Regions from separate parts of the Streptomyces sp. NPDC002176 genome, predicted to be linked through region 2. Evidence: riboswitches for the same ligand, from Rfam matches in the RefSeq annotation. Region 2 holds a riboswitch; each other region holds the start of a gene.
The links. Region 2 has a riboswitch for cyclic di-AMP ahead of ACI2LY_RS07775 (M23 family metallopeptidase). Riboswitches for the same ligand answer to the same signal wherever they lie in the genome.

Region 1 (5,270 bases), on a different contig from region 2:
CGCGGCCGGAGCAGGGCGGCGGCCAGGCCGAGGCGCTGCTTCATGCCGAGCGAGTACGCCTTCGCCTTCTTGCCCCCGGCCGCGGCGAGCCCCACCCGCTCCAGCGCGGCGGCGACGCGGGCGCGCCGGGTGCGGGGGTCGGCGGCCGGGTCGGCGGCGTCGTAGCGCAGCAGGTTGTCCCGGCCGGAGAGGAAGCCGTAGAGCGCGGGGCCCTCGATGAGGGCGCCGACCTCGGGCAGTACGGCGTGGGTGGCGCCCGGCATGGGGCGGCCCAGGACGTGTGCGGTGCCCGAGGTCGGGTCGATCAGGCCCATCAGCATGCGGATGGTGGTGGTCTTGCCGGAGCCGTTGGGGCCGAGGAAGCCGAAGACGCTGCCCGCCGGGACGGTCAGGTCCAGACCGTCCACGGCGAGCTGTCCGCCCCGGAACCGCTTGGTGAGGCCGCGCGTGGCGATGACCGGCGCGGCTTCCTCTCCGGTGGCGGACGGTGGCTCCATCGGTCCCCTTCGTGTGTCGGGCGGCTCCGGCGGGCGGGCTACTTGTCCGCGTCGGCCGCCTTGACCAGGGCGTTCTTGGTGACCGCGCCCGCGTACACGGTGCCGTCGTCGGTGATCAGGGCGTTGACCAGGCGGGTGGAGAAGACGGTGCCCTTGCCGAAGTCGCCGGAGACCGGGTCGCCGAGCGAGCCGAGGAAGCCGCCCATCGCGCCGCCCTGCTGGGACGACTTGTCGCCCTTGGCGCCGGTGTCGAACTTGGCGATGGTGGTCCAGCCCTCGCCGATGGTGTCGGCGCCGCTGAGGTCGCCCGGCGCGAACTGGCCGCCGAAGTCGGGAGCGTGCTCGTCCTTGCCCGGCTTCTCCTCGGTCACCTTCGCACCCTTGGGCGGGCGGAAGTCGAAGGTGGAGGCGGGCGGCGCGGCGAAGGAGACCTTGGTGAAGCCCGCGTCGAACACGGGGGCGCCGCCGCTCTTCGGGGCGAGGGTGAACTTCAGCGGCAGCCCGGTCTTGGCGTCGACGCCGATGGTGACGTCCCGGACGGTGGAACCGGCCTGCTTGGGCTTGATCACGAGCTGGTAGGCGTCGCGGCCCGCGATCCGGGTGGTGCCGTCGACAGTGACCGAGGTGGTGCCGTCGACCGACTTCAGGGCCTCCTTGGCGAAGTCGTCGGGCGTGGCGGACGGCTGGTGCCCGCGCTTGTCGCCCTGCTCGCCGGAGTGCTGGGCGGTGGTGTGGAAGACCTCGTTGCTCGCGCTGTCGTAGCCCCACACGTCCTTGCCGCTGTGGATGAGGCTGTACTCGGCGTCGCGCTCCAGCAGCGAGACCTTCTGCTTCTCGGGGCCGTCGGCGGCCACCCGCAGGGTGTGGGTGCCGGAGGTCAGCTCGGTGAGCTTGGTGCGCGGGTCGGCGGAGGAGCCGTCGCCCTGCTCGCCGGAGCCCATGGTGCCCTGGAGGGAGCCGAGGTCGGGCAGGCCGAGGTCGGTGCTGACCTTGACGGTGCCGGACATCCGCTGGACGTCGGACTTGGCGATCTTCTCGACGAGCTGCTGGGCGCTGATCTTCGGCAGGTCCGGGTCGCCGGAGGCGGCGAGGGCCGGGACCAGCCCGATGGTGGCGGCCGCGACACCCACCACCGCGACGGGCACGACGTACCGGGCGGCCTTGCGGCGGCCGGTACGCGGGTCCTCGTCGGGGCCGGTGCCGGTCGCGTGGTCGGATTCGTACGGTGCCATGTCTGCCTTACCTCCGTCGTCGGCGGCGGCTGCGCTCTATGGGTTCCACCTGAGCCGCCATTCTCACCCGGATCGGTGAGGAGTGGTGGTTTCCCTGGTTCCCATCAGACCAATTCGGCAGTCCTCAAACGTCAGCCCACGGAGCCAACTCGGCGTACGCCTGCGGTATGACGTACGCACCGGACGCCCGCGCCGACCCGTAGGGGTCGGGCAGCGGCACGTCCTAGCCGGCCCGGTGCACCACGGCGTCGCACAGCTCGATCAGCGCCGTCTTCGCCGTGCAGTCCTTCAGCGGGGCGAGCGCGGCGCGGGCCTCCTCCGCGTACCGCACCGCGTCGCGGCGGGCCTGGTCCAGCGCGGGGTGGGCGCGCAGCGCGGTGAGCGCCTGGGCGAGCCGGGCGTCGTCGGTGAGGTCGGAGTCCAGCAGCTCGCACAGCGCGAGGTCGGCGGGCTCGCCGAGCCGGGCGGCGCGCTCGCGCAGCCGCAGCACGGGCAGCGTGGGCACGCCCTCGCGCAGGTCGGTGCCGGGGGTCTTGCCGGACTCGTCGGAGTCGGAGGCGATGTCCAGCACGTCGTCGGCGAGCTGGAAGGCGACGCCGAGGCGCTCGCCGTACTGGGTGAGCACGTCGACGACGCTCTCGTCGGCGCCGGACATCATGGCGCCGAACCGGCAGGACACGGCGACCAGGGAGCCGGTCTTGCCGGAGAGCACGTCGAGGTAGTGCTCGACGGGGTCGCGGCCGTCCTGGGGACCCGCGGTCTCCAGTATCTGGCCGGTGACGAGGCGCTCGAAGGCGAGGGCCTGGACGCGGACGGCCTCGGGGCCGAGATCGGCGAGTATCTGCGTGGCGCGGGCGAAGAGGAAGTCACCGGTGAGCACCGCGACGGAGTTGCCCCAGCGGGTGTTGGCGCTGTCCACGCCGCGCCGCACGGCCGCCTCGTCCATGACGTCGTCGTGGTAGAGCGTGGCCAGGTGGGTCAGCTCGACGACGACGGCGGAGGGCACGATGCGCGGGGCGTGCCGGTCGCCGAACTGGGCGGACAGCAGCACGAGCAGCGGACGGAACCGCTTGCCCCCGGCCCGCACCAGGTGCTGGGCGGAGCCGGTGATGAAGGGGACCTCGCTCTTGGTGGCCTCTAGCAGGCCCGCCTCGACAGCCGCCAGTCCGGCCTGGACATCGGCTTCCAGTGCCTGGTCCCGCACGCTCAGCCCGAACGGCCCGACGACGGTCACGAGGTTCTCCTGTCTGCTGGTGTCTGCTGGCGACTTCACGGCTTGTCGATAGGTCGCTGCCATCAGTCAAGTCAGCGTATCCGGTCCTCTTTGGATCACCGATCGCACCCACCGGTCCAGCTCACGAGGTATCGGTTTTCGTCCGGCATGTCCTGGATGGATGGACAAGGGTCGATATGAGGGGAGTCGGTCGGACGATCCGGCACTCCGGGGGTCATGCCGGTCCAACGAACGGGAGTGCCCCAGAGGTTCCGCCCCGACGGGACCGACACTCCCTAATACCCACAGACGGCCCAAATGCACATAATCCCCCATGTCTGATTTTGCGTATTTTGCGATTCCGTGAGTTGGCTCACGCGGGCCGCTCTTCCGCGCCTACCCCCGCGAACCCCCCTCTCACCCCCTTCTCACCGTGCCCGGTACGGAAGTTGAGGGTTGGCGACCGCAAAGGATCAAGTAGGCCATTTGGGACAGACCAAGGTCAACTAGTACTTCGGGTGAATCCGGTACTTGTTCCGGACATGTGCGGTCGCATACGTTCCCGCCCTGTCAGGCGAACGCCGAATCCTGCCGCGTCTGACACACCCACTCACGAACTCATTCGTACGGCAGGAGCGGGGGACCCAGGTAAGCCGCCGGACCGGTGCGACCCATGTCGCGCCGGGACGGCTCGGGGTGAAGCCGAAATCGTCCCCGGTGTCCGACGGGCACCGGGGACGACGCGGCCGGGCACCTCCCCGCCCGAACCCGACAGCTCACCTCGCAGGCGACGGAGAGGAACTTCGACATGTCTGCTGTTGCTCAGCCGCGCCGTGCCCGCACCAAGCGCATCGTCCGCACGCTCGCCGTCACCGGTACCGGTGCCGCGATGTTCGCGCTCCCCCTCATCGGCGCCACCAGCGCCTCCGCCGCCCCGGCCGCCAAGCCCGCCGCCGCCTCCACCGTGTACCCGAACAACCTGGACGGCTGGATCCGCCAGTCCCTGGCGATCATGGCCGAGAAGGGCATCCCGGGCACCTACAACGGCATCCACCGCAACGTGATGCGCGAGTCCTCGGGCAACCCGCTGGCCATCAACAACTGGGACATCAACGCCATCAAGGGCACCCCGTCCAAGGGCCTGCTCCAGGTGATCGACCCCACCTTCGCCACGTACCACGTGGCCGGCACCTCCTTCGACCCGTACAACCCGGTCGCCAACATCACCGCCGCCTGCAACTACGCGTTCCACCGCTACGGCTCGATCGACAACGTCAACGGCCCGTACTAAGCCGGTACAACCGTCGCACCGCGCCCCCGTCGCACGCCTCGCGCGTACGGCGGGGGCCGCCCGTGTCACCGGGCGAAGAGACGCTCCAGGACGACGGCCACCCCGTCGTCCTCGTTGGAGAGGGTGACCTCGTCGGCCACCGCCTTCAGCTCCGGGTGGGCGCCCGCCATGGCGACGCCGTGCGCCGCCCACTGGAACATCGGGATGTCGTTCGGCATGTCGCCGAAGGCCACCGTGTCCCGGCGGGCGCGGCCCAGGCGCTCGGCGGCCAGCGCGAGACCGGTCGCCTTGGTGATCCCGCACGGCTGCAGCTCGACCGTGCCGGGGCCCGACATGGTGACCGTGGCCAGCGAGCCGACGACCGAGCGGGCCGTGGCCGCCAGTTCGTCGTCGGACAGGCCGGGGTGGCGCAGCAGCACCTTGCTGATCGGTGCGCGCCACAGCTCCGCGCGCCGCTCCACCGGTACGGCGGGCAGGGTCGGGTGCGGCATCCGGTAGCCGGGCTCGATCAGGGTGAGCCCGTCCACGCCGTCCTGGTCGACGGCCGCATGCACCTGGCCCACCTCCGCCTCGATCTTGCCGAGCGCGGTCTCGGCCAGCTCCCGGTCCAGCCGGACCGACCACAGCAGGGTGTGGGTCGCGGCGTCGTAGACCTGGGCGCCCTGCGCGCACACCGCGAGCCCCGTGCCGCCGAGCGCGGCCAGCAGGGGGCGTACGCGGGGCGCGGGGCGGCCCGTGACCACCAGGTGCCGGGCACCGGCGCGGGCCGCCTCCGCGAGCGCGGCGAGCGACCTGGCGGAGAACGTGTCGTCGCCGCGCAGCAGCGTCCCGTCCAGGTCGGTGGCGATGAGCGAGGGACGGGAGCGCGGGGAGGGAGCGGAGGGTGCGGCCATGATCAGAGAATACGGATCACGGGTCCCCCCGACTCACCCCGCGCGCACCGGAGTTGACGTACCCATCAGCTCCGCGCGCCGTGTGCCGCCGCCAGGTGCCTCGCCAGCCGCGGGGAGGCGAATTCCGTGCCGCACACGAAGCGC
Region 2 (5,270 bases):
CCACTTCGAGCTGGTCCAGGGCGCCGGCGGTTCGCTCAACGGCACCACCAGCTTCGAACGCACCAACTACTTCGAGACGATGCCCGCCCATCAGCTCGAACTCGCCCTGTGGCTCGAGGCCGACCGCATGGGCTCGCTGCTGGCCGCGCTGGACGACGAGTCGATGGAGAACCAGCGCGACGTCGTCAAGAACGAGCGCCGCCAGCGCTACGACAACGTCCCCTACGGCACCGCCTTCGAGAAGCTGACCGCGATGGTCTATCCCGAGGGCCACCCCTACCACCACACCCCGATCGGCTCCATGGCCGACCTGGACGCGGCCACGCTGGAGGACGCCCGCGCGTTCTTCCGCACCTATTACGCGCCCAACAACGCGGTGCTCTCCGTGGTCGGCGACATCGACCCCGAGCAGACGCTGGCCTGGATCGAGAAGTACTTCGGCTCCATCCCCGGCCACGACGGCAAGGGCGCCCCGCGCGACGGCTCGCTGCCCGAGGTCATCGGGGACGAGCTGCGCGAGGTCGTCGTCGAGGAGGTCCCGGCGCGCGCCCTGATGGCCGCCTACCGGCTCCCGGAGGACGGCACGCGCGCGTCCGACGCGGCCGACCTCGCCCTCACCGTCCTCGGCGGCGGCGAGTCCTCCCGCCTCTACAACCGCCTGGTGCGCCGCGACCGTACGGCCGTCGCCGCCGGGTTCGGGCTGCTCCGGCTGTCCGGCGCGCCCTCGCTGGGCTGGCTGGACGTGAAGACCTCCGGCGACGTCGAGGTGCCGGTCATCGAGACCGCCATCGACGAGGAGCTGGCCCGCTTCGCGCAGGAGGGCCCCACCCCGGAGGAGATGGAGCGCGCCCAGGCCCAGTTGGAGCGCGAGTGGCTGGACCGGCTCGGCACGGTCGCGGGCCGCGCCGACGAACTGTGCCGGTACGCCGTCCTGTTCGGCGACCCGCAGCTCGCCCTGACCGCCGTGCGGCGCGTCCTCGACATCACTCCCGAAGAGGTCCGCGAGGTCGCGGCGGCCCGCCTGCGCCCGGACAACCGCGCCGTGCTCGTCTACGAGCCGAAGTCCCCGGAGGCGGTCGAGGACACCGACCTGCCCGACGACCCGGAGCACGAGGCCACCGTAGAGGCCGGCAACGACGACGAGGAGACGGCCAAGTGACCGAGCTCGCCCCCATGGAGTTCCACCCCCAGCCGCAGGCCGGTCAGGCCAAGCCGTGGGCGTTCCCGGCCCCCGAGCGCTCCACCCTGGACAACGGCCTGACCGTGCTGCGCTGCCACCGCCCCGGCCAGCAGGTCGTCGCCGTCGAGGTACTGCTCGACGCCCCCCTGGACGCCGAACCGGCCGGTCTCGACGGCGTCGCCACCCTGATGGCGCGCGCCTTCTCCGAGGGCACCGACAAGGACTCCGCCGAGGAGTTCGCCGCCGAACTGGAGCGCGCGGGCGCCACGCTGGACGCACACGCCGACCACCCCGGCGTCCGGCTCAGCCTGGAGGTGCCCGCCTCCCGCCTGGAGAAGGGCCTCACCCTGCTCGCGGACGCCCTGCGTGCCCCCGCCTTCGCGGAGAGCGAGATCGAGCGCCTGGTCCGCAACCGCCTGGACGAGATCCCGCACGAGCTGGCCAGCCCGGCCCGCCGTGCCGCGAAGGAGCTGTCCAAGGAGCTGTTCCCGTCCTCCGCGCGCATGTCCCGGCCGCGCCAGGGCACCGAGGAGACCGTCGAGAAGATCGACGCGGGCGCCGTCCGCGCCTTCTACGACCGCCATGTGCGCCCCGCCACCGCCACCGCGGTCGTCGTCGGCGACCTCGACGGCATCGACCTCGACGCGCTGCTCGCCGAGACCCTCGGCGCCTGGACCGGTACGCCCGGCCAGGCCCGCCCGGTGCCGCCGGTGACCGCCGACGACACCGGCCGTGTGGTCATCGTGGACCGGCCCGGCGCCGTGCAGACCCAGCTGCTCATCGGCCGGATCGGCTCCGACCGGCACGACCGCGTGTGGCCCGCCCAGGTGCTCGGCACCTACTGCCTCGGCGGCACCCTCACCTCCCGCCTGGACCGCGTCCTGCGCGAGGAGAAGGGCTACACCTACGGCGTGCGCTCCTTCGGCCAGGTGCTGCGCTCCGCCCCGGACGGCACCGGCGCCTCGATGCTCGCCATCAGCGGTTCCGTGGACACCCCGAACACCGGCCCCGCGCTCGCGGACCTGTGGACGGTGCTGCACACGCTGGCCGCCGAGGGGCTGACCGACGCCGAGCGGGACGTGGCCGTGCAGAACCTCGTCGGCGTGGCCCCGCTGAAGTACGAGACGGCCGCCGCCGTCGCGGGCACCCTCGCGGACCAGGTCGAGCAGCATCTGCCGGACGACTTCCAGGCGGAGCTGTACCGCACGCTCGCCGCCACCGGCACTGTGGAGGCCACGGCCGCCGTGGTGAACGCCTTCCCGGCCGACCGGCTGGTCACGGTCCTGGTGGGCGACGCCGCCCAGATCAAGGAGCCCGTCGAGGCGCTGGGCATCGGCGAGGTCAAGGTGGTCTCGGCCGAGTAGCCGACGCGAGCTTGCGCGTGTGGGCCCTGATGGCACATGAGTCGTCAGGGTCCACACGTGTGTTCGGGAGTGTGCTCGAACAGCGGTCACCAAATGTCCGGATTGAGGCGGAGGTTACCCCTCTGGCGTGTGGGATGCGCTACAAAAGTCCGGACCCGTTTGAAGATCCGCTCCCGTCCCCTTTAGCTTCTTCCGGGCTGTTCGTCAGGCAGTGCGCCGCGCCCGCGGCACCGGACAGTCATCGCCGAGTCCCCCGTAGGGGGAGCCGGGGACCCACCGCAGTCCCTGGGGTGAATCGGGCGCCCGCGCGCATGCGAGGGCGGCCGTAGGAGACCTTCCTGCTCCGAACCCGTCAGCTAACCCGGTAGGCGAGAGGGAAGGAAAGGAACAGCCTGCTCATGGCGTTCATGTGCGCCTCCGGGAAGCACCGCAAGCCCGGTCGGGTCAAGCGCACCACCGCGACCGCGGCCGGTGTGGCGGCCCTCACCACCGGTGTCGTCGGCACCCTCGCGGCCTCCCCGGCACTCGCCGCGGACAACTCCGTCGAGAACACCGGCCTCACCCCCGTCATCGCCGTCAGCGACACCCTCGCCGACGAGATCGCCGCGCAGGCCACCGCGCAGAAGGCGGCCGCCGAGCGCAAGGCCGCCGAGGAGGCCGCCGAGCGGGCCGCCGCCGAGCGGGCCCGCGAGGCCAAGGAGCGCGCCGCCCGCGACGCCGCGCGCAAGCTTCTCAACTCCTTCGTCATGCCGATCACCGGCTCCTACGTCTCCACCGCCTACCAGTCCTCCAGCTCCCTGTGGTCGTCCGGTTCGCACACCGGCATCGACTTCCACGCCGCCAGCGGCACCACGGTCCACGCGGCCGGTGCCGGGACCGTGGTCTCCACCGGCTGGGGCGGCGCGTACGGCAACGAGATCGTGATCAAGATGGCCGACGGCATGTACACCCAGTACGGCCATCTGTCGTCCATCGGCGTCAGCGTGGGCCAGCGGGTCGTCCCCGGCCAGCAGATCGCCCTGTCCGGCGCCACCGGCAACGTCACCGGCCCGCATCTGCACTTCGAGGCGCGCACCGGCCCCGACTACGGGTCCGACATCGACCCCGTCGCCTACCTCCGCAAGCACGGCGTGAACGTCTGACCCTCTCCTGCGAAAAGCCCCGGCCCACCCGGCCGGGGCTTTTCGCTGCCCGCTTTCCTCCGGGTGCTGTCCAAAAAATAGCCATGGATTCCGGTCCGCCATCGGAAATCTCCGCGCATTGCCATAGAGTCACGGAACAAGCGCGGTCGTCGGCGTTTCACGGGCATTAAGGCGGAGGTGGGTCATGCGTATTCCGGCGCACTCGGTGTGCACGGCGATCCGGGACGACATCGTCGCCGGGGTCCACGAGCGCGGCGCCCGGCTGACCGAGGAGGTCCTCGCCCGCCGCTATGGCGTCTCCCGCGTCCCCGTCCGCGAGGCGCTGCGCACCCTGGAGGCCGAGGGCTTCGTCGTGACCCGGCGGCACGCGGGCGCCTGCGTGGCCGAGCCCACCGAGCAGGAGGCCGCCGACCTGCTGGAGATGCGTCTGCTGCTGGAGCCGCTCGGTGCCGCGCGGGCCGCCCAGCGGCGCACCGAGGCCCATCTGAAGGTGCTGCGCGGCCTGGTCAGACTGGGTCAGGAGCGGGCGCGGCTCGGCAACAGCGACGACCTGCGCGCGCTGGACGGCTGGTTCCACGAGACGCTCGCCCAGGCGTGCGGCAGCCACGCGCTGACCTCGGCGCTCACCCAGCTCCGCCACAAGATCGCCTGGATGTACACCGTGGACGGCCCGGCCAGCCCCCCGGAGACCTGGGCGGAACACGGCGCGATCGTCGACGCGGTGGCACGCGGCGACGCCGAACGCGCGCGGGCGGTCACCGCGCTCCACACCGAGCGCGCGACCCTCGCCCACCGACCGCGCACCCCCACCCGGCACCCGCAACATGCTGTAAACACAGCGGGACTCCGGAATTAACACGGGCGCTGTATACAAAGAGGGATATTCGCGTGCCGGGCAATTGCGCTGCCCTTTTTCCGACGTGCCGCCATTCACCGACGGCGCGCTTTTCGTGGTGCCGGAATTCCCCGCGTCGATAGCGCGTCTTCGAAATGAGTGGGGGTGCATCTCTCGCCGCCTCCGGCGGGGTCTCGCAAGGTCATGAGGCGTTGTCGAGGCGGTGCCGCAGCTCGTCGTCCAGCTCCAAATCCAGGGCGCCGAGGCACTCGTCGAGCTGGTCCACCGAACTGACGCCGAGCACCGGCAGCACCGGCGGGTCGCCGCGCAGCAGCCAGGCGAGGACCACCTGGTTCCGCGTCGCGCCCAACTCGTTCGCCACGTCAGCCAGCACCGCCAGCCGACGCCTGCTGTCCTCGTGGTCGTACTGCTCGGGCAGGGGCCGGTCGGAGCGGGTGTACGCGCCGGACAGCAGCACCGAGTAGCCGAGCACGGTCAGGTCGGGCTCTTCGCGCGCGTAGTCGAGCAGCTCGTCGCTGATGTGCGGGTTCGCGCCGAACTCGGCGCCCGGCCGCGGCCGTAGGTAGGTGTGGCGCTGCTGGACGCAGGCGAAGCCGGGCAGCCCCGCGCTCCTGGCGATCTCACGGGCATGGGCGACGCGCCAGGCGGCGTGGTTGCTGCACCCGGTGACCCGGACCAGGCCGTCGGTCACCAACGACGCGAAGGTGGCCACGGTGTCTTCCAACGGT
Region 3 (5,270 bases), on a different contig from region 2:
GCATAGCGGTGTCGGAGGCGTCCCCCACCGCCGAGGAGCTGGTCGACGCCTGCGCGGGCGACCGGACCGTGGTCGTCGTCGCCACCGGCGAGGGGGAGCCCGCCCTCACCGACGGCCTCGCCCGGCTCGCCGGGTCCGGTCGGGTGCGGATGCCCGAACTGGAGCTGCTCCCCGCCTCCTACGACCTGCCCGGCGCCCGCCTCCTCGACCTCGTCCAGGTCATGGACCGCATCCGCGCCGAATGCCCCTGGTCCTCCCGGCAGACCCACGAGGGCCTCGCCAAGTACGGCATCGAGGAGGCGTACGAACTGATCGAGGCGATCGAGGCCGGAGACCGGGAGGAGCTGCGGGAGGAGCTGGGCGATGTGCTGCTCCAGGTCGTCTTCCACTCCCGCATCGCCGAGGAGGACCCGGACGCGCCCTTCTCCATCGACGACGTCGCCGGGGGCATCGTCCGCAAGCTGATCCACCGCCACCCCCATGTCTTCGGCGAGGAGGAGGCCGAGACACCCGAGGACGTCAAGGTCCACTGGCTGCGCACCAAGGCCGAGGAGAAGCAGCGCAGCTCGGTGACGGAAGGCGTTCCCCTCGGGCAGCCCGGCCTCGCCCTCGCCGCCAAGCTGGCCTCCCGCGTCCGCACCGCCGACCTTGACGTCCCCCTGCCCCAGGGCGACGGCATCGGGTACGAGTTGCTGGACCTGGCCGCCCGCGCCGAGGAAGCGGGCGTCGACCCGGAAGCGGCCCTGCGAGCGGCGGCCCGCGTCTACCGGGACGCGATACGCACAGCCGAGGGCGCACCCGCGCCGGAGGACGACACCGAGTAGCCCGGACAGGAGACCCAGGAGAAAGGACGACACCGAGTAGCCCGGACAGGAGACCCAGGAGAAAGGAGCCGACCCGCCCTCACCCCGGCCCGCCGGATACCGTCGGGGAGTGACCCACCCGCACCGCCCCACCCCCGACGACCCCACCCCCGGAGCCCCCGCCGGACCACCCACCGAGGCCCCCGCCCCGGACCTCTTCACCTGGGAGTTCGCCGCCGACCCCTACCCCGCCTACGCCTGGCTCCGGGAGCACGCTCCCGTGCGCTGGACCAAGCTGCCCAGCGGGGTGGACGCGTGGCTGGTCACCCGGTACGCGGACGCCAAGCAGGCCCTGGCCGACCAGCGGCTCAGCAAGAACCCGGCCCACCACGCCGAGACCGCGCAGGCCAAGGGCAAGACCGGCATCCCCGGTGAGCGCAAGGCCGACCTGATGACCCACCTGCTGAACATCGACCCGCCGGACCACACCCGGCTGCGCCGCCTGGTCAGCAAGGCGTTCACCCCGCGCCGGGTCGCCGAGTTCGCGGGCCGGGTGCAGGAGCTGACGGACGACCTCATCGACCGGTTCGCCGAGCAGGGCTCGGCCGACCTCATCCACGAGTTCGCCTTCCCGCTCCCCATCTACGCCATCTGCGACCTGCTCGGCGTCCCCCGCGAGGACCAGGACGACTTCCGGGACTGGGCGGGCATGATGATCCGGCACGGCGGCGGGCCGAGGGGCGGGGTGGCGCGTTCGGTGAAGAAGATGCGCGGCTATCTCGCGGACCTCATCCACCGCAAGCGCCAGGCACTCCCCGCCGAGCCCGCGCCCGGCGAGGACCTGATCTCGGCGCTCATCCGAGCCTCCGACCACGGCGAGCACCTCACCGAGAACGAGGCCGCCGCGATGGCCTTCATCCTGCTCTTCGCGGGCTTCGAGACCACCGTCAACCTCATCGGCAACGGCACCTACGCCCTGCTCACCCACCCCGAGGAGCGCCGCAGGCTCGAGCTCTCGCTGGCGGCGGGGGAGACCGGACTGCTCCAGACCGGAGTGGAGGAACTGCTCCGCTACGACGGCCCGGTGGAGCTGGCGACCTGGCGTTATGCCACCGAGCCGCTCACCATCGGCGGCCAGGACATCGCGGCCGGGGACCCGGTGCTGGTGGTCCTCGCGGCGGCGGACCGCGACCCGGAGCGGTTCGCCGACCCTGACCTGCTGGACCTCGGCCGCCGCGACAACCAGCACCTGGGGTACGGGCACGGCATCCACTACTGCGTGGGCGCCCCGCTCGCCCGGCTGGAAGGCCAGACCGCGCTGGCCACCCTGCTCACCCGGCTCCCGGATCTGCGGCTGGCGGCCGATCCGGCCGAACTCCGCTGGCGCGGCGGGCTGATCATGCGTGGACTGCGCACGCTGCCGGTGGAGTTCACACCGGTTGGTCCCAGTCGTGAAAACACACATGACGGACGTTCAACTATGTGATCTTCACGTGATCTGTGCGGCATGAACTTGTGACAAGCGATCGTCTGCCGCTACGTTCACCCATCAGTGTGGCGCCGAGCACCAGTTGCCACGCCGTACTGCTGTCGCACGAAAGGCAACCGCATGCTCTCCGGGAACGGTAGGCACCGTCGACCCCGCCAGGCTCCGGCGCTCCTCGTCGCGGCCGGCGTGACCACGTCCGCCATCGCCATCCCGCTCCTCGGGGCGGCGAGCGCGAACGCGGCCGACGGCACCACCTGGGACAAGGTCGCCGAGTGCGAGAGCGGTGGCTCCTGGAGCGCCGACACCGGCAACGGTTACTACGGCGGCCTCCAGATATCCCAGGACGACTGGGACAAGTACGGCGGCACGCAGTACGCGGCCAGCGCCGACCAGGCCAGCCGTTCGCAGCAGATCTCGGTGGCCGAGAAGATCCTCGCCGAGCAGGGCACCACCCACTGGGCCACCTGCGCCCTGCTCGCCGGACTGACCTCCGACTCCGCCTCGGTGGACGTCGACACGGGCGTCAGCGAGTCCCCGTCCGCCGACCAGGGCGGCTCGGACAGCGGTGCCGACCAGTCGAGCGAGGCTCCCGAAGCGGGCGCTTCGTCCGATGGTTCCGACTCGTCCGGACTGGGGGATTCGTCCCCGTCGTCCGACTCCTCCGCCAAGGAGACCGGCAAGCCGTCCGCGAGCGCCGACGAGACGGCCGGTTCCGGCCACTCCGGCAAGGACACCGACACCTCCCGCTCCGGCGGCTCCGCGCCCGCCGCGTCCGACGGCGGCTACAAGGGCGGCGGTTCGGCCCCCAGTGCCCCGGCCGCCAAGGAGTCGGACGACTCGTGGGAGACCGGCGGCTCCTGGAGCCTGGTCGACACCGGCGACCTCGGCGGCGGTGGCCGTCACCGGGGTGGTAGCGCCGAGGAGAGCGTGACGGAAGGTCAGCACGCGGCCGCCACGGGCCGCCACGCCACCGCCTCCCCGAGCGGCTACACCGTCCGCGACGGTGACACGCTCGGCTCCATCGCCGACTCCCTTGACGTGGCGGGCGGCTGGGAGGCCCTGTACGCCGCGAACAAGCAGGCCATCGGCTCGGACCCGAACCATGTCGACCCGGGGCAGACCCTGAAGCTGCCGGGCGAATAGGGCCAACAGGCTTCATGTAGCGGCATTTGACGCCCCGCTATCCTCTTATATGTCCTATTTGGCGAAAGTGTGGGATGACTCTCAGAAGACCTGATCGTTTTTGAAATTCGCCGCGAGGCGTGTCTACGGTCGGGACCGCTCGTCACCACGAGCACCCGTGGCCGCAACGCCGAATCCTGCCAGCGGCCGTCGGGGACAATCGTCGCGTCAAGCGCCGTAGGCAGGAGCGGGGGACCCAAGGTAGGTGCCCGAACCGGTGATTGACGCCGGGACGGGCTTGGGGTGGAGCCACGCCTTCCGGAAGTACCAGGGAGGGGTGGCCGGGCAACTCAACCGGCCCGAACCCGACAGCTCACCTCGCAGGCGTCGGTGAGGGGATCGATCCATGCTGTTCTCCAGCAAGGGCAAGCGCCGTCGCCCGTCCAAGACCGTCCGTGTCCTCGCGCTCGCCGGTGTCGCCGGTGCGGCCGTCGCGGGCCCGGTGATGGCGTCGGGCAGCGCGTCCGCCGCCACCGGTTCCGAGTGGGACGCCGTCGCCCAGTGCGAGTCGGGCGGCAACTGGTCCATCAACACCGGCAACGGGTACTACGGCGGTCTGCAGTTCTCCGCCTCCACGTGGGCCGCGTACGGCGGTACGCAGTACGCCGCCACCGCCGACAAGGCGAGCAAGGAACAGCAGATCACCGTCGCCGAGAAGGTGCTCTCCGCCCAGGGCAAGGGTGCCTGGCCGGTTTGCGGCACGGGCCTGTCCAGCACGCCGTACAGCGGCTCGGCCGCCCCGGCTCCCTCCACGGACACCAAGACGGAGGACAAGGCCGCGGCCGACACCTCCGACCGCACCTCCGACGACCAGGCCGCGTCCCGCTCCACCGAGCGCCCGGACGCGAGCAAGACCGTCACCACCCCGACCGGTGACAAGGTCAAGAAGGGCGATGGCGAGTACAAGGTGGTCAAGGGCGACACGCTCAGCTCCATCGCCACGAAGCACAAGGTCGACGGCGGCTGGAAGAAGCTGTACGACCTGAACAAGGACATCGTCGAGAAGGCCGACTTCATCTTCCCCGGCCAGATGCTGCACCTGAAGTAACCGCGACCCGCTCACGGGGTCGGCCCCCAGCCCGATCGGCCCCTGAGCTTCCGGTCCTTCCACGGACCCCCGCCCCGGCGCGCTTCCCCCGCGCGCCGGGGCGGTGCGCGTTCCGCCCCCGGCCCGCCTGTTGCCCAGAACCCTTTGTTCCGGGCCTGAACAATAGGTACGGTCTCCCTGCACCACCCCGTCCACGAGGCGGTCGGTCGATGGCCGGCACCCCTGGGACGGTTAGGCTCTAGACGCAAGGCATGCCATCCGGCGCGCCCCGCACTCATCGCGTCACATCCACGAAGGAGATGCTCGTGCCGTCCATCGACGTTGTTGTAGCTCGGGAAATCCTGGACTCCCGAGGCAACCCCACGGTCGAGGTCGAGGTCGGCCTCGACGACGGCAGCACGGGTCGTGCCGCCGTCCCGTCCGGCGCCTCCACCGGTGCCTTCGAGGCCATCGAGCTGCGTGACGGTGACCCGAACCGCTACCAGGGCAAGGGTGTCGAGAAGGCCGTCCTCGCCGTCATCGAGCAGATCGGCCCGGAGCTGGTCGGCTACGACGCCACCGAGCAGCGCCTGATCGACCAGGCCATGTTCGACCTGGACGCCACCGACAACAAGGGCTCGCTCGGCGCCAACGCCATCCTCGGCGTCTCCCTCGCCGTCGCCCACGCCGCCTCCGAGGCCAGCGACCTGCCGCTGTTCCGCTACCTGGGCGGCCCCAACGCGCACCTGCTCCCGGTGCCGATGATGAA
Region 4 (5,270 bases), on a different contig from region 2:
TCCACGACGAGCGGTTCGCTGCGGCCCGGCATCGGACCGTACGGATGCCACACATGCCGCCGGTCCAGCTTCAGCAGCTCGGCCGTATCCAGGTCAGGCATTGGGCGCGAGGTCCGTCCCGGCACCCCGGCGGCGCACGGCGACCAGATCGGTGCGCGGCTCGGCGGGCGCGGAAGCCTCGGGTGTACCGCAGACGCCGCCCCCCGCGTGCGAACCGCACCCGGCCGACTCCGCGTCCGTACCGCACCCGCCCGCCGCCGCGTGCGAGCCGCAGCCGCCACCGGCCGCCGCCCGGTGTTCCGGCAGGGTCACCTCGTCCGCGCCCTCCACCTCGAACCCGGCGTCCGCGATCATCTCCAGGTCGGCCTTGCCCGCCTGGCCCTCGCTGGTCAGGTAGTCCCCGAGGAAGATCGAGTTGGCCAGGTGCAGCGCGAGCGGCTGGAGCGAGCGCAGGTGCACCTCACGGCCGCCCGCGATCCGCACCTCCACGTCCGGGCAGACGAAGCGGACCATGGCGAGGATGCGCATACAGCGCTGCGGGGTGAGGTTCCACTCCTTGGCCAGCGGGGTGCCCTCGAACGGGATCAGGAAGTTCACCGGCACGGAGTCCGGGTCCAGCTCGCGCAGCGCGAACACCACGTCCACCAGGTCCTCGTCGCGCTCACCCATGCCCGCGATCAGCCCCGAGCAGGCGGAAAGACCGGCCGCGTGCGCCTTGTGCACCGTGTCCACCCGGTCGGCGTAGGTATGGGTGGTGGTGATCTCGCCGTAGGTCGCCTCGGAGGTGTTGAGGTTGTGGTTGTAGGCGTCGGCGCCCGCCGCGCGCAGCCGCTCCGCCTGGCCGTCGGAGAGCAGGCCGAGGCAGGCGCACACCTCCACGCCCTCGTTCTGGTCCTTGATGGCCTTGATGGTGTCGGAGACCCGGTCCACGTCCCGGTCCGTCGGTCCGCGCCCGGACGCCACCAGGCACACCCGCTTGGCGCCCCCGGCGAGCCCGGCGGCCGCCGCCTCGGACGCCTGGTCGGGCTTCAGCCAGGTGTACTTGAGGATGCCCGCGGTGGAGCCCAGCCGCTGCGAGCAGTAGGAGCAGTCCTCCGGGCACAGGCCCGACTTGAGGTTGACCAGATAGTTGAGTTTCACCCTGCGGCCGAACCAGTGCCGCCGCACCTTGCCGGCCGCGGCCACCACATCGAGCAGGTCGTCGTCGGAGGTGGCGAGCACGGCGAGTGCTTCCTCGCGCGTCGGCGTCTCGCGCCGCAGTCCCTTGTCCACCAGCGTGTTCAGCAGGTCCATGAGGCTTGATCCTGTCCTACCCGACCGCCCGGGGCCAAGGAGACTTCGCACAACGACCGGGGTTCACCGTGTGGGTATTGCCACATCATGGGCGGCTCTCCGCGCCGCTAGTGTCTGTCTGTTGTCTACAAAACCCGTGTGTCTATACAACCCGTGTGAGCGAAAGCCCGGAGGAGCCATGGCGTTCGGCTGGATCGACGAGCAGGCCGAGGCGCGCCGCCGCGCCGGACTCCTGCGGACCCTGCGCCCCCGTCCCGCCGACTCGCCCCTGCTGGATCTGGCGAGCAACGACTATCTGGGCCTGGCCCGCCACCCGGAGGTCGTCGAGGGCGCGGCGGACGCGGCCCGGACCTGGGGCGGCGGCGCCACCGGCTCGCGCCTCGTCACCGGCACCACCGAGCTGCACGCCCGGCTGGAGGCCGAACTCGCCGCGTTCTGCGGCTTCGAGGCGGCCCTCGTCCTGTCCTCCGGGTACGCCGCCAACCTGGCCGCCGTCACCGCGCTCGGTCCGCACGGCTCGCTGATCGTCTCCGACGCGGGCAACCACGCCTCCCTGATCGACGGCTGCCGCCTGGCGCGCGGCACCACCCAGGTCGTCGGGCACGCCGACCCGGAGGCCGTGGCCAAGGCGCTGGCGACCCACCGGGGCGAGGCGATCGCCGTCTCCGACACGGTGTTCTCCGTCGACGGCGACGCCGCCCCGCTGCGCCGACTGGCCGACGTCTGCCGGGAGCACGGGGCCGGGCTGGTCGTGGACGACGCCCACGGGCTCGGCGTGCTGGGGGAGGGCGGCCGGGGCGCGGCGCACGCGGCCGGGCTCGCGGGCGCGGCCGACGTGGTGGTCACCGCGACGCTGTCCAAGTCGCTGGGCAGCCAGGGCGGGGTGGTGCTGGGCCCGGCGCGGGTGATCGGCCATCTGGTCAACACCGCGCGGACGTTCATCTTCGACACCGGACTCGCCCCGGCCGCCGCGGGGGCGGCGCTCGCCGCGCTGCGGCTGCTCCGGCGCGAACCGGAGCGCCCGGCGCGCGTCCGGGAGGTCGCCGCCGAACTGCACGCCCGGCTGACCGCCGAGGGTCTGTCGGCGGTCCGCCCGGACGCGGCCGTGGTCTCCGTACGGGCGCCGTCCGCCGACGCCGCGGTGCGCTGGGCCGCCGACTGCCGTGCCGAGGGTCTGTCGGTGGGATGTTTCCGCCCGCCGTCGGTCCCGGACGGCGTCTCCCGGCTGCGGCTGACCGCCCGCGCGGACCTGTCCGGGGCGGAGATCGAACGGGCCGTTCGGGTCATCACCGCCGTTCGGCCCAGCTGAGGTCGGGAAAAACCCCGTCAAATACGGGCGCACGTCGCAGAGTTCACCCCGTTGAGCGACAGATGTCCGCGTATCTGGGGGGTTGGTTCCCCGGACCGGCCCCGTGATGGCAGGGTGACCTGCACGCACCAGAGCGGGACCGTGTCCGAAGCCTCCGCCCCGCGTCGCCGCGCGGCGTGTGGGAGGTCGGCGGGCCGCCCGTGGGAAAGGGACGACTTCGCCATGGCAGACCATCTGGAAGCATCCGTCACTCTGCCGAGCGATCCCGCCTCGGTCTCCACGGCCCGGTCCTATGTCGTGGGCACCCTGATGGGCTGGGGGCTGCCCTCGGACGACGAGGTGGCCGACACGGTGCGCCTCATCGTCTCCGAACTCGCCACCAACGCCGTCCAGCACACCCTGGGCCAGTCGCCCACCTTCACCGTGGACATCGTGCTGGCCAGGGACGAGCTGCTGCTCATCGGGGTGACGGACAGCCACCCGCGGCTGCCCAAGAGGCTCCCGGCGGCGGTCGCCCAGGACAACGGGCGCGGCATGGCCATCATCCGGTGTCTCACCGTCGAGTGCGGCGGCAAGCTCCGGGTCCGGCCGACCCGCGAGGGCGGCAAGACCGTCTTCGTCGAGCTGCCCTGGAGCGTCCCGGACCGGCCGCTGACCGTCACGGCCCGCCCGGAGCCCTCACCGGCCCGCTGAGAGCCCCGGCGGGGCCAGGAACCGGCTCCGGGGCGCGTGTACGCCCGCGGAAGCCGTCCCCAGCCGTGTTCCGGCGCCGCTAGTTGACCCGGCCGTACCAGACGCTCTTGGTCCAGATCTTCTGGAGCCGCACCACGTCCCCGGACTTCGGCGCGTGCCAGATCTTGCCCTTACCGGCGTAGATGCCGACGTGGTAGACGCTGGAGCCCGAGTGGAAGAACACCAGGTCACCGGCCTTGCGGTGGCCCGAGGAGATGTGGTGCGTCTTGTTGTACTGCTGGGCGGCCGTCCGCGGCAGCTTCTTGCCCGCCTTCTTGAACGAGTACAGCGTCAGGCCCGAGCAGTCGAAGCGGCCCGGCCCGGTGGCTCCGTAGCGGTAGGGGGCGCCCTTCTTGGACGCGGCGACCTTCAGTGCCTTCGACGCGGTGGTCGCGGCGGAGGCGTCGGTGGCCAGTCCCGGCACCATGATCGAGCCGCCCACGGCGGCCAGGGTGAGGGCCGAGGCCGTACCGGCCCGGGCCATCAGCGACGGGACACGATTGAGCGCAGTCATGCGCAACCCTTCGTCAGCCGCCTGTGAAGGATGACCTGTCGGATTCGGGCTGGCGAAGTTGCCCGGCCGTGTCACCACGGCTTCACCCCAAGGGCTGCTCGGCACGATCGTCCGCGTCTCGCGGACATCCGTCCCGGCGACCCGTCTTGCTCGGGTCCTCCACTCCTGCCGATGCACTTCTGTCGACCGGTCATCCGGGTGGCGGCAGGACTCGGCGTCCGCCCGGATGCGCCCCGCCGTTGTGGCGGGGTCTTGTCGTCAGACAGGGATCTTGGCCCACTCCTGTCCGAAAATCCCAATGGAACCGGGGGTTTGTGGTGTTACTCACCACTCACCCGTTCGGGTGGACAGGGGTATGTCCGAGCCGCCGTCAATTCCCCTGCATGGCCCCGGACCTGGGATTCGATCGCCGCGCGTCGGCCCGCCGGGCGCGCCGCGCGCAACTCGGCGGGTCCGGAAACGGGCGCGGAGATACACCGGTCGGCGGTAGCACGTTCGGCCCGTTTCGGCGCGGCGGACGACACGCCGTGCCCCGTCCGGCCGACGGCGGTGTCCGGCTCAGCCGACGTCATCGGGCGGGAGCGCGACGCGCGCGGCCCGGCGCTCCCCGTCCAGCACCCGGAGCGCGTGTGCCAGCGTGCGCCCGTACAGCTCCGCCTCGCCCCGCCCGTGCATCAGCGCGAGCGCGTCACGGAGCGCGGCCGCCGTGCGCACCAGCGCCTGCGCCGCCCTGAGGGCCCGGTACGTGTCCCCGTGCCGGGCCGGGTTGATCCGGCCCAGCAGGTCGGCCGCCTCCAGATAACGGTCGATCAGCTCGCCCTCGGCGCGGGTCAGCGCGGGCAGCGGCGGCAGCTCCTCCGGCAGCACGGCCCGCTCACCGGGCGCCGGGCAGCTGCTTGCGGTCGCGTACGACGCCGTCGACCAGGCCGTGCTCCAGGGCGCCGGTGGCGTCCAGCACCCGCTCCCGCTCCAGATCCGCGGTGACGGTGGCGGCGTCCCGGCCGGTGTGCCGCACGAGCAGCTCCTCCATCAGCTCCCGCGCCCTGACCAGCTCCGCCGCCTTGATCTCCAGGTCGCTGGGCTGCCCCTGCACCGGCTCGGTCAGCTCCGGCTGACGCAGCACCACCCGCGAGCCGGGCAGCGCGAACCGCTTGCCGGGCGTACCGGCCGCGAGCAGCACGGTGGCCACCGAGGCGACCTGGCCCAGGCAGTACGTCCCCACGTCGCAGCCGACGTAGCGCATCGTGTCGTAGACCGCCGTCATGGCGTGGAAGTCGCCGCCGGGGCAGTTCAGGTACAGCGTGATGTCCCGGTCCGGGGCGGCGTGTTCGAGCTGCATGAGCTGGGCGATCACATCCGTGGCCGCCGTGTCGTCCAGCGGCGTGCCCAGGAACACGATCCGGTGTTCGAACAGCTTGGAGT

Region 1: it holds a riboswitch for cyclic di-AMP, as region 2 does, so the genes downstream of both, ACI2LY_RS13220 (transglycosylase SLT domain-containing protein) here and ACI2LY_RS07775 (M23 family metallopeptidase) in region 2, are expected to answer to the same signal.
Region 3: it holds a riboswitch for cyclic di-AMP, as region 2 does, so the genes downstream of both, ACI2LY_RS27625 (transglycosylase family protein) here and ACI2LY_RS07775 (M23 family metallopeptidase) in region 2, are expected to answer to the same signal.
Region 4: it holds a riboswitch for cyclic di-AMP, as region 2 does, so the genes downstream of both, ACI2LY_RS22195 (C40 family peptidase) here and ACI2LY_RS07775 (M23 family metallopeptidase) in region 2, are expected to answer to the same signal.

Annotation. Positions count from the first base shown of each region.
Region 1 covers NZ_JBJDQW010000002.1:1,063,933-1,069,202, forward strand. The annotation lists gene ACI2LY_RS13205 (ABC transporter ATP-binding protein) at 1-497, opposite strand, end outside; gene ACI2LY_RS13210 (outer membrane lipoprotein carrier protein LolA) at 536-1,729, opposite strand; gene ACI2LY_RS13215 (polyprenyl synthetase family protein) at 1,953-2,963, opposite strand; cyclic di-AMP (ydaO/yuaA leader) riboswitch at 3,512-3,747, shown strand; gene ACI2LY_RS13220 (transglycosylase SLT domain-containing protein) at 3,751-4,233, shown strand; gene ACI2LY_RS13225 (HAD family hydrolase) at 4,299-5,126, opposite strand; gene ACI2LY_RS13230 (NAD(P)-binding domain-containing protein) at 5,192-5,270, opposite strand, start outside.
Region 2 covers NZ_JBJDQW010000001.1:1,726,456-1,731,725, reverse strand. The annotation lists gene ACI2LY_RS07785 (M16 family metallopeptidase) at 1-1,159, shown strand, start outside; gene ACI2LY_RS07780 (M16 family metallopeptidase) at 1,156-2,544, shown strand; cyclic di-AMP (ydaO/yuaA leader) riboswitch at 2,777-2,930, shown strand; gene ACI2LY_RS07775 (M23 family metallopeptidase) at 2,943-3,686, shown strand; gene ACI2LY_RS07770 (GntR family transcriptional regulator) at 3,871-4,542, shown strand; gene ACI2LY_RS07765 (aldo/keto reductase) at 4,724-5,270, opposite strand, start outside.
Region 3 covers NZ_JBJDQW010000006.1:431,554-436,823, forward strand. The annotation lists gene ACI2LY_RS27610 (nucleoside triphosphate pyrophosphohydrolase) at 1-824, shown strand, start outside; gene ACI2LY_RS27615 (cytochrome P450) at 934-2,289, shown strand; gene ACI2LY_RS27620 (transglycosylase family protein) at 2,413-3,435, shown strand; cyclic di-AMP (ydaO/yuaA leader) riboswitch at 3,638-3,816, shown strand; gene ACI2LY_RS27625 (transglycosylase family protein) at 3,821-4,522, shown strand; gene eno (phosphopyruvate hydratase) at 4,828-5,270, shown strand, end outside.
Region 4 covers NZ_JBJDQW010000004.1:659,597-664,866, reverse strand. The annotation lists gene ACI2LY_RS22215 (adenosylmethionine--8-amino-7-oxononanoate transaminase) at 1-101, opposite strand, end outside; gene bioB (biotin synthase BioB) at 94-1,293, opposite strand; gene ACI2LY_RS22205 (8-amino-7-oxononanoate synthase) at 1,472-2,602, shown strand; gene ACI2LY_RS22200 (ATP-binding protein) at 2,825-3,295, shown strand; gene ACI2LY_RS22195 (C40 family peptidase) at 3,375-3,848, opposite strand; cyclic di-AMP (ydaO/yuaA leader) riboswitch at 3,852-4,065, opposite strand; gene ACI2LY_RS22190 (hypothetical protein) at 4,407-4,715, opposite strand; gene ACI2LY_RS22185 (ATP-dependent Clp protease proteolytic subunit) at 4,723-5,270, opposite strand, start outside.